Regions from separate parts of the Streptomyces sp. NPDC002851 genome, predicted to be linked through region 1. Evidence: predicted binding sites of a transcription regulator. Region 1 holds the regulator's gene; each other region holds the start of a gene.
What was found. The regulator HrcA, encoded in region 1, represses chaperone genes, less so after heat shock. The targets are predictions, from matches to a motif close to TTNGCACTCNGNNNNNCNGAGTGCNAA.

Region 1 (3,247 bases):
CCACCACCGAACCGTGACCGGGGATGTAGAGGGCGTCCTCACCGCCCAGTTCGAGCAGACGGTCGAGGGCGTGGGGCCAGTGGGTCGGCACCGCGTCCGGGCCCGCCTGGGGGTCGCCGGACTCCTCGACCAGGTCGCCGCAGAACACGATCTCGGGGTCGCTGCCCGGGCCCCGTACAAGAACCACCAGGTCGTGGCCGGTGTGGGCGGGGCCGATGTTGGCGAGCAGCACCTGTACGCCGCCGCCGAGGTCGAGGGTCCACTCGCCGCACACCAGGTGGTGCGGGCGGGCCAGCGCGTCCGCGGACTCGGTCGCGGTGCTCGGATCCATGCCGTGGTGCACGGCGGACGAGGCGAGCTCGTCGCGGCGTGCGGCGAAGACTGAGTCGACGCCCACGGCCGCGTACACCTCGACGCCCGCGAAGGCCGCGGCGCCCATGACGTGGTCGAAGTGCGGGTGCGTGAGCGCGAGATGGGTCACACGGCGGGCCGGGCCGAGCATGGCCTGTGCCTGAGCGCGGATCTCGGCGCCCTCCCGGAGCGAGGACCCGGGGTCGATCACCAGGGCGGAGCGCTCGCCGATGACCAGGCCCGTGGTGCAGTCCCAGACGGGCAGTCGGCGGCGGCGTACGACCGGTGAGAGCTCCTCCCAGCCGGGAACCCGGTCCGGCGCCCCGGTGGAGTGCGGCTGCTGCATACACAGACGCTAACCCCGCGAGCGTGCCCTGGCAGGGCCTGAGGTACCGCCCTTGCCGGGGCCGTACCCCACGGCCGTACACTGGGCGGCGGAAACTGGCACTCGCGCGAGGTGAGTGCCAGAAGCAAGGCGAAGGTCAAGACAAGGCGACGGTCGCGGTGACGGCGGCAGGGAGGTGAGCGCGGATGCTCAGCGAACGCAGGCTCGAAGTGCTGCGCGCCATCGTCCAGGACTATGTCGGCACCGAGGAGCCGGTGGGTTCCAAGGCACTCACCGAACGGCACCGCCTCGGCGTCTCCCCGGCCACCGTGCGCAACGACATGGCGGCCCTCGAGGACGACGGGTACATCGCCCAGCCGCACACCAGCGCCGGGCGGATCCCGACCGACAAGGGCTACCGGCTCTTCGTGGACAAGCTCGCGGGCGTCAAGCCGCTGTCGGGAGCCGAGCGGCGGGCCATTCAGAACTTCCTCGACGGCGCCGTCGACCTGGACGACGTCGTCAGCCGGACGGTGCGGCTGCTCGCGCAGCTGACCCAGCAGGTCGCCGTGGTGCAGTACCCCTCGCTGACCCGGTCGACGGTGCGGCACGTCGAGCTGCTCTCGCTGGCTCCGGCCCGGGTGATGCTCGTACTGATCACCGATACGGGTCGGGTCGAGCAGCGTCATGTGGACTGCCCTGCCCCGTTCGGTGAGACGGCGCTCGCGGATCTGCGGGCCCGGCTCAACAGCCGGGTGGCCGGGCGTCGGTTCAGCGACGTGCCGACGCTGGTGCAGGACCTGCCCGAGTCCTTCGAGGCGGAGGACCGCGGCTCGGTCTCGACCGTCCTCGCGACGCTCCTTGAGACGCTCGTCGAGGACACCGAGGAACGCCTGATGATCGGCGGGACCGCGAACCTCACGCGGTTCGGGCACGACTTCCCGCTGATGATCCGGCCCGTCCTGGAGGCCCTCGAGGAGCAGGTGGTGCTGCTCAAGCTGCTCGGCGAGTCGACCGATTCGGGCATGACCGTGCGCATCGGTCATGAGAACGCCGTCGAGGGGCTCAACTCCACTTCAGTCGTCTCGGTCGGCTACGGTTCGGGCGGCGAGGCAGTCGCCAAGCTCGGCGTGGTCGGCCCGACCCGCATGGACTACCCCGGAACGATGGGAGCGGTACGCGCAGTGGCACGTTACGTCGGACAGATCCTGGCGGAGTCTTAAGGTGGCCACGGACTACTACGCCGTACTCGGCGTGCGCCGCGACGCATCCCAGGACGAGATCAAGAAGGCGTTCCGGCGGCTCGCCCGTGAGCTGCACCCGGACGTCAACCCCGATCCGAAGACGCAGGAGCGCTTCAAGGAGATCAACGCCGCGTACGAGGTGTTGTCGGACCCGCAGAAGAAGCAGGTCTACGACCTCGGCGGCGACCCGCTCTCGCAGGCGGGCGCCGGTGCGGGCGGCTTCGGCGCGGGCGGGTTCGGGAACTTCTCGGACATCATGGACGCGTTCTTCGGTACGGCGTCGCAGCGCGGCCCGAGGTCGCGGACCCGTCGGGGCCAGGACGCCATGATCCGGCTCGAGGTCGAGCTGGACGAGGCGGCGTTCGGCACGACGAAGGACATCCAGGTCGACACCGCCGTGGTGTGCACGACCTGCAGCGGCGAGGGCGCCGCCCCGGGCACCTCCGCGCAGACCTGTGACATGTGCCGCGGCCGCGGCGAGGTCTCCCAGGTCACGCGGTCCTTCCTGGGCCAGGTCATGACCTCGCGGCCGTGCCCGCAGTGCCAGGGCTTCGGCACCGTGGTGCCCACGCCGTGCCCCGAGTGCGCCGGTGACGGCCGGATCCGCTCGCGCCGCACGCTGACCGTGAAGATCCCGGCCGGTGTGGACAACGGCACCCGGATCCAGCTCGCCGGTGAGGGCGAGGTCGGCCCCGGCGGCGGGCCCGCCGGTGACCTGTACGTGGAGATCCACGAGCTGCCGCACCCGGTCTTCCAGCGGCGCGGCGACGATCTGCACTGCACGGTCACCATTCCGATGACGGCGGCGGCGCTCGGCACGAAGGTGCCGCTCGAGACGCTCGACGGGATGGAAGAGGTCGACATCCGGCCCGGTACGCAGTCCGGCCAGTCCATTCCGCTGCACGGTCGCGGGATCACGCATCTGCGCGGCGGCGGGCGCGGTGACCTCATCGTGCATGTCGAGGTGACGACGCCGACGAAGCTTGATCCCGAGCAGGAGCGGGTGCTGCGGGAGCTGGCACAGCTGCGGGGTGAGGAGCGGCCGACCGGGCAGTTCCAGCCGGGGCAGCAGGGGTTGTTCTCGCGCCTCAAGGACGCGTTCAACGGGCGGTAATCAATCAGCCCGTCCGGCGTTTCAGGACGAACGCGTTCAGCGCGATGAACCGAGCCCCGTGGGGGCCGAAATACGCGTGGTGCGGAGGACGTGAAACCATAACGTCATGTCCTCCGCGCTGACCGATCTCTGCCCCCTTCCGATCGTGCAGGCCCCCATGGCCGGCGGCGCCTCCTGCCCGTCGCTCGCCGCGGCCGTGTCCCAGGCCGGGGG
Region 2 (3,247 bases), on a different contig from region 1:
TGCCCCCAGACCCCCGCTCCTCAAACGCCGGAGGGGCTGATTTCTACCCCGCCGAAAGGTGAACCATGAGCGTCAACGTCCGCATCCCCACCATCCTGCGCACCTACACCGGCGGCCAGTCCGAGGTTCAGGCCGAGGGTGCGACCCTCGCCGAGGTCATCGCGGACCTGGAGAAGAACCACGCCGGTATCGCCGCCCGCGTCCTGGACGACCAGGGCAAGCTGCGCCGCTTCGTGAACGTGTACGTGAACGACGACGACGTCCGCTTCGAGCAGGGCCTGGAGACGGCGACCCCGGACGGTGCCGGCGTCTCCATCATCCCGGCGGTCGCGGGCGGCTGCTGAGCGTCGGGCTCATCGGCCCGCAATACGCAAGGTTCTTGAGAATTGCCCTCTCCGCGCTAAGCGGAGGGGGTAATTCAGCCTCGTGGCGCGCGGTACAGTTGGGCGCGTCCGATTCCCCGTGAGTGTCCCGTGCGTGCTGAGTGTGCCGGGAGCATATGAGAACTCCGAGGAAATCCCGGCCGGAAGCGGCCAATGCATTCCGGCCATTTGCGCCGTATGAGAGCTTTGCCGGGCCCGACTTGCCCTGGCTGGCGGCGACTTCTCCGTATTCTTCCGCTCGGCCGTGCCCAGAATTCTCGTCCGATTGACCTGTTGCAGACGGCAGTTGGACAGATACATTCAGCGGCGGTCGACGCGTTCCGGCGCACACCCCCACCTGTCGGGGGGTGAGGTCTGACCCGGATCCGCGAAGTGCGGGTCTGTGCAAGGGCCAGTAATAGGGGAGTTAGGCATGGCTCAGGGCACCGTCAAGTGGTTCAACGCGGAGAAGGGGTACGGCTTCATCGCGGTCGACGGTGGTGCGGATGTATTCGTCCACTACAGCGCGATTCAGATGGACGGCTACCGCACCCTTGAAGAGGGCCAGCGGGTCGAGTTCGAGATCTCGCAGGGCCAGAAGGGGCCGCAGGCGGACATGGTCCGCGTGACTGCCTGATCGCGCCGACGCGACTGACTGCAGCGACGTGACGAAGGACCCGCATCCCTCCGGGGTGCGGGTCCTTCCGTGCGTACGGGCTCCGGCGCGCCTGCGGCGGTCGTCACCGTACGGACGACGGTCCTCCTTCACCGGAAGCGCCTTGCACTCACCCAGGGAGAGTGCTAATCATTGGCGTTAGCACTCTGCAGGTGAGAGTGACAAAGAAGGACCGGGTCGGTGAGGCCGCCACGCCGGGTGGGGCAAGGAACCACGAGGCAGGCAGGCCGTCCGTCGCGGGCGCCAGCGCGGTCCGGAGCAATCCACCCCAGTCCGGGAGGACCACTTCACATGGCCAAGATCATCGCGTTCGACGAGGAGGCACGGCGCGGCCTCGAGCGCGGCATGAACCAGCTCGCCGACGCCGTCAAGGTGACCCTTGGGCCCAAGGGTCGCAACGTCGTCCTCGAGAAGAAGTGGGGCGCCCCCACGATCACCAACGATGGTGTCTCCATCGCCAAGGAGATCGAGCTCGAGGACCCGTACGAGAAGATCGGCGCCGAGCTGGTCAAGGAGGTCGCCAAGAAGACGGACGACGTCGCCGGTGACGGCACGACGACCGCGACCGTCCTGGCGCAGGCGCTCGTCAAGGAGGGCCTGCGGAACGTCGCCGCGGGTGCCAACCCGATGGCTCTGAAGCGTGGCATCGAGCGGGCCGTCGAGGCGGTCTCCGGCGCCCTGCTGGAGCAGGCGAAGGATGTCGAGACCAAGGAGCAGATCGCTTCCACGGCCTCCATCTCCGCCGCCGACACCCAGATCGGTGAGCTCATCGCCGAGGCGATGGACAAGGTCGGCAAGGAAGGCGTCATCACGGTCGAGGAGGCCCAGACCTTCGGTCTGGAGCTGGAGCTCACCGAGGGCATGCGCTTCGACAAGGGCTACATCTCGGCGTACTTCGCGACCGACATGGAGCGTATGGAGGCCGTCCTCGACGACCCGTACATCCTGATCGCGAACTCGAAGATCGGCTCGGTCAAGGACCTGCTGCCGCTCCTCGAGAAGGTCATGCAGTCCGGCAAGCCGCTGCTGATCATCGCCGAGGACGTCGAGGGCGAGGCCCTGTCGACCCTGGTCGTCAACAAGATCAAGGGCACCTTCAAGTCCGTCGCCGTGAAGGCCCCGGGCTTCGGTGACCGCCGCAAGGCGATGCTGAACGACATCGCCATCCTCACCGGCGGCGAGGTCATCTCCGAGGAGGTCGGCCTCAAGCTCGAGAACGCGACGATCGACCTGCTCGGCCGCGCCCGCAAGGTCGTCATCACCAAGGACGAGACCACCATCGTCGACGGTGCGGGCGACAGCGACCAGGTCAACGGCCGGGTGAACCAGATCCGCGCCGAGATCGAGCAGTCCGACTCGGACTACGACCGCGAGAAGCTCCAGGAGCGCCTCGCGAAGCTGGCCGGCGGCGTGGCCGTCATCAAGGCCGGTGCCGCCACCGAGGTGGAGCTCAAGGAGCGCAAGCACCGCATCGAGGACGCCGTGCGTAACGCCAAGGCGGCCGTCGAGGAGGGCATCGTCGCCGGTGGTGGCGTGGCCCTGCTGCAGGCCTCCTCGGTCTTCGAGAAGCTGGAGCTCGAGGGCGACGAGGCCACCGGTGCCGCCGCCGTCAAGCTGGCCCTCCAGGCCCCGCTCAAGCAGATCGCCGAGAACGCCGGTCTTGAGGGCGGCGTCGTGGTGGAGAAGGTCCGCAACCTCCAGGCCGGTCACGGTCTGAACGCCGCCACCGGTGAGTACGAGGACCTGATCGCCGCGGGCGTCATCGACCCGGCCAAGGTGACCCGTTCCGCGCTGCAGAACGCCGCGTCGATCGCCGCGCTGTTCCTCACCACCGAGGCCGTCATCGCCGACAAGCCGGAGAAGGCCGCCGCGGCCGCTCCGGGCGGCATGCCGGGCGGTGACATGGACTTCTGATCCCCGGATCAGCTGTCCTGAGCGTTTTGCTCTGCAAAGGGGCGGTGTGCTTCCCTCTCGGGAGGCGCACCGCCCCTGTTGCTTGATGAGCTTCTCGCTCATGAGCCTTGTGAGGCGGGCGCCTTCGCCGTGCAGGGGCGTCCGCCTCGGTGCTTGAACTTGCAAGGACGATGTACGTGAACACGCTCGACTCGGTGATCGTGACCATCAACGATCACTTCTGGACCTGGCTCCTGATCCCCCTCGTGGTCGGCGCCGGTCTCTACTTCACCTTCCGCTCGCGGGCCGTGCAGCT
Region 3 (3,247 bases), on a different contig from region 1:
GGCGATGACGGTGGCACCGGTGAGGGTGGCCATGTCGCCGAGCATCGCCTTACGACGGTCGCCGAAGCCGGGGGCCTTGACGGCCACGGCGTTGAAGGTGCCGCGGATCTTGTTCACGACCAGGGTCGACAGGGCCTCGCCCTCGACGTCCTCGGCGATGATCAGGAGCGGCTTGGAGCCACCGGCCTGAATGACCTTCTCCAGGAGCGGAAGCAGGTCCTGGATGGAGGAGATCTTGCCCTGGTGGATCAGGATGTACGGGTCGTCGAGGACGGCCTCCATACGCTCCTGGTCGGTCACCATGTACGGCGACAGGTAGCCCTTGTCGAAGGCCATGCCCTCGGTGAAGTCCAGCTCCAGACCGAAGGTGTTGGACTCCTCGACGGTGATGACACCGTCCTTGCCGACCTTGTCCATGGCCTCGGCGATGAGCTCGCCGACCTGCTGGTCCTGGGCGGACAGCGCGGCCACGGCGGCGATGTCGGACTTCTCCTCGATCGGACGCGCGGTGGCGAGCAGCTCGTCCGAGACGGCCTTGACCGCGGCGTCGATGCCCTTCTTCAGGGCGGCCGGGGAGGCGCCGGCGGCGACGTTCCGCAGGCCCTCCTTGACCAGGGCCTGGGCGAGCACGGTGGCGGTGGTGGTGCCGTCACCCGCGATGTCGTTGGTCTTGGTCGCCACCTCCTTCACCAGCTGGGCGCCGAGGTTCTCGTACGGGTCGTCGACCTCGACCTCGCGCGCGATCGTGACGCCGTCGTTGGTGATGGTGGGGGCGCCGAACTTCTTGTCGATGACGACGTTCCGGCCCCTGGGGCCGATCGTCACCTTGACGGTGTCGGCAAGCTTGTTGACGCCGCGCTCAAGGGCGCGACGGGCGTCCTCGTCGAACTTCAGGATCTTCGCCATGGAGCTTTCTCAAGTCCTCTCAAAATGAACTGCGCCCCTGCCACCCGGCAATGTGAAATTCGCGGGGACCAGGGGCGCAGTACAGAAGCCTGTGGAGCTTCGAAGTGAATTACTTCTCGACGATCGCGAGCACGTCGCGGGCCGAGAGGACGAGGTACTCGTCGCCGTTGTACTTCACCTCGGTGCCGCCGTACTTGCTGTAGAGCACGACGTCGCCGGTCTTCACGTCGAGCGGCAGACGCTCGCCGTTCTCGAAGCGGCCCGGGCCCACGGCCAGGACGACGCCCTCCTGGGGCTTCTCCTTGGCAGTGTCCGGAATAACCAGGCCAGAGGCCGTGGTCTGCTCGGCGTCGAGCGGCTGGACCACAATGCGGTCCTCGAGCGGCTTGATGGCAACCTTGGAGCTGGCGGTCGTCACGATCCGACCTCCCCCTTCGGAGATCTCACGGGGTTAACTGTCTGAGGTGGCGACCAGGTGGATCCGTCGTCGCGGGTGCCGGACCTGCCCGTCGCTGTGTTGGCACTCTCCACTGGGGAGTGCCAAGCCGAGACTATGACTGCGATTAGCACTCGGTCAAGCGGAGTGCCAATTCACCGGCAAGTGGCGTCCACGAGACCGACCGACCCAGGAGTGCACGCCGGAACCGCACGACGTATCTCTACGTCATCCTGCATATGGCGATAGCGCAGCGCATAGCGGGGCAGATCGGACAGGATGCGGCGGACGCGCCCGCCTCGGCGAGCGTCTCCCGCTCCACCCGCTCCTCCCATTCCACCCCTGCCGCGCTCGCACACCGGCGGACCGAGGCGCTGCTGCTCGCGCTCACCGTGCTGATCACCGCCTTCGGGCACGCCTGCGTGGGGTTCGCCACCCAGGGCCAACTGCCCGTGAACCTGGCCCAGTTCGCCGCCAGCCTGACGCTGCTCGCGCTCGCCGCCCATCTGGCGGTACGCCGCTTCGCCCCGTACGCCGACCCGCTGATCCTGCCCGTGGCGACCCTGCTCACCGGGCTCGGTCTCGTACTCCTGCACCGCCTGGACGCCACGTACGCCGAGAAGTTCAAGAACGCGGCGCCCACCGCGGGCGGGCAGCTGCTCTGGTCCGTGATCGGCGTCGCGATCTGCATCGGCGCCCTGGTGGTGCTGCGCGATCACCGGCGGCTTCAGCGCTACATCTATCTGACGATGGCCGTCGCCCTGGTGCTGCTCATGGCACCGGCCTTCTTTCCCGGCGACACCTACGGCGCCAAGCGCTGGATCTACCTCGGCTCGCTCTCCTTCCAGCCGGGCGAGTTCGTGAAGCTGATGATCGCGGTGTTCTTCGCCGGCTATCTGACGGTCAACCGGGACTCGCTCGCGCTGACCGGCCGCAAGCTGTTCGGGGTGCGGCTGCCGCCGGGGCGGCAGCTCGGGCCGATCTTCACGATCTGGGCGATCAGCCTGCTCGTGCTTGTCTTCGAGCGCGATCTGGGCACGTCGCTGATCTTCTTCGGGCTCTTTGTGGTGATGCTGTACGTCGCGACGGAGCGCACCAGTTGGATCGTCTGCGGTCTGGGCATGGCCGTGGTCGGGGCGCTCGCCGTCGGCTCGACACAGCCGCACGTCAAGGGCCGGGTACAGGCGTGGCTCGACCCGTTCGCGATCTACCTTCCGGAAGCGCAGCGGCCGCCGGGGCTCATCTCCGACCAGGCGGCCCAGGCCCTGATGAGCCTCGGCAGCGGCGGCCTCACCGGCACCGGGCTCGGCCAGGGGCATCCCGAGCTGATCGGCTTCGCCGGGCGCAGCGACTTCATCCTGACCACGGTCGGCGAGGAGTTGGGGCTCGCCGGGCTGATGGGGGTGCTTCTCTTGTACGCCCTGTTGGTGCAGCGCGGGCTCCGCACTTCCATCCTGGCCAGGGACCCCTTCGGCAAGCTGCTCGCTGCCGGGCTCGCGGCGGCCCTGATGCTGCAGGTGTTCGTGGTCGCGGGCGGCGTGATGGGGCTCATTCCGCTCACCGGCAAGGCGCTGCCGTTCCTGGCGAAGGGCGGTTCCTCGCTGGTCGCGAACTGGGTGATGATCGCGCTGCTGCTACGGATCAGCGACAGCGCGGGGCGGCACCGGGAGGCGGCCCTGCGGTCGGATACGTAACCCGTCCAACCGGTGCGGGGCTTGAACCGATGCAGCGCGTAACCGGTGTAACCGGTTTAACGGGTGCAGTAAGTCGGCCCCTCAGAGGTAGTCCTCCAAGCGCGCCACCGCGAAGCCCTGCGTCTGGATACGGCGGAGCATCCGGGCCGTCATCTCGGTGAGCGAGGCGCCGCGCAGCTCGTCGGGGCCCCGGAAGTGGGCCAGGATGATG

Region 2: groL (chaperonin GroEL) is a predicted target of HrcA. The motif match lies at 1,141-1,167, and genes of this name have one in related genera.
Region 3: groES (co-chaperone GroES) is a predicted target of HrcA. The motif match lies at 1,470-1,496, and genes of this name have one in related genera.

Annotation. Positions count from the first base shown of each region.
Region 1 is NZ_JBSFUT010000012.1:113,652-116,898, reverse strand. It holds gene ACWD10_RS15375 (MBL fold metallo-hydrolase) at 1-697, opposite strand, end outside; gene hrcA (heat-inducible transcriptional repressor HrcA) at 883-1,899, shown strand; gene dnaJ (molecular chaperone DnaJ) at 1,901-3,034, shown strand; gene ACWD10_RS15360 (nitronate monooxygenase) at 3,141-3,247, shown strand, end outside.
Region 2 is NZ_JBSFUT010000002.1:4,362-7,608, forward strand. It holds gene ACWD10_RS01870 (MoaD/ThiS family protein) at 66-344, shown strand; gene ACWD10_RS01875 (cold-shock protein) at 796-999, shown strand; gene groL (chaperonin GroEL) at 1,330-2,952, shown strand; gene ACWD10_RS01885 (alanine/glycine:cation symporter family protein) at 3,129-3,247, shown strand, end outside.
Region 3 is NZ_JBSFUT010000001.1:94,719-97,965, reverse strand. It holds gene groL (chaperonin GroEL) at 1-906, opposite strand, end outside; gene groES (co-chaperone GroES) at 1,016-1,324, opposite strand; gene ACWD10_RS00540 (FtsW/RodA/SpoVE family cell cycle protein) at 1,582-3,036, shown strand; gene ACWD10_RS00535 (polysaccharide deacetylase family protein) at 3,118-3,247, opposite strand, start outside.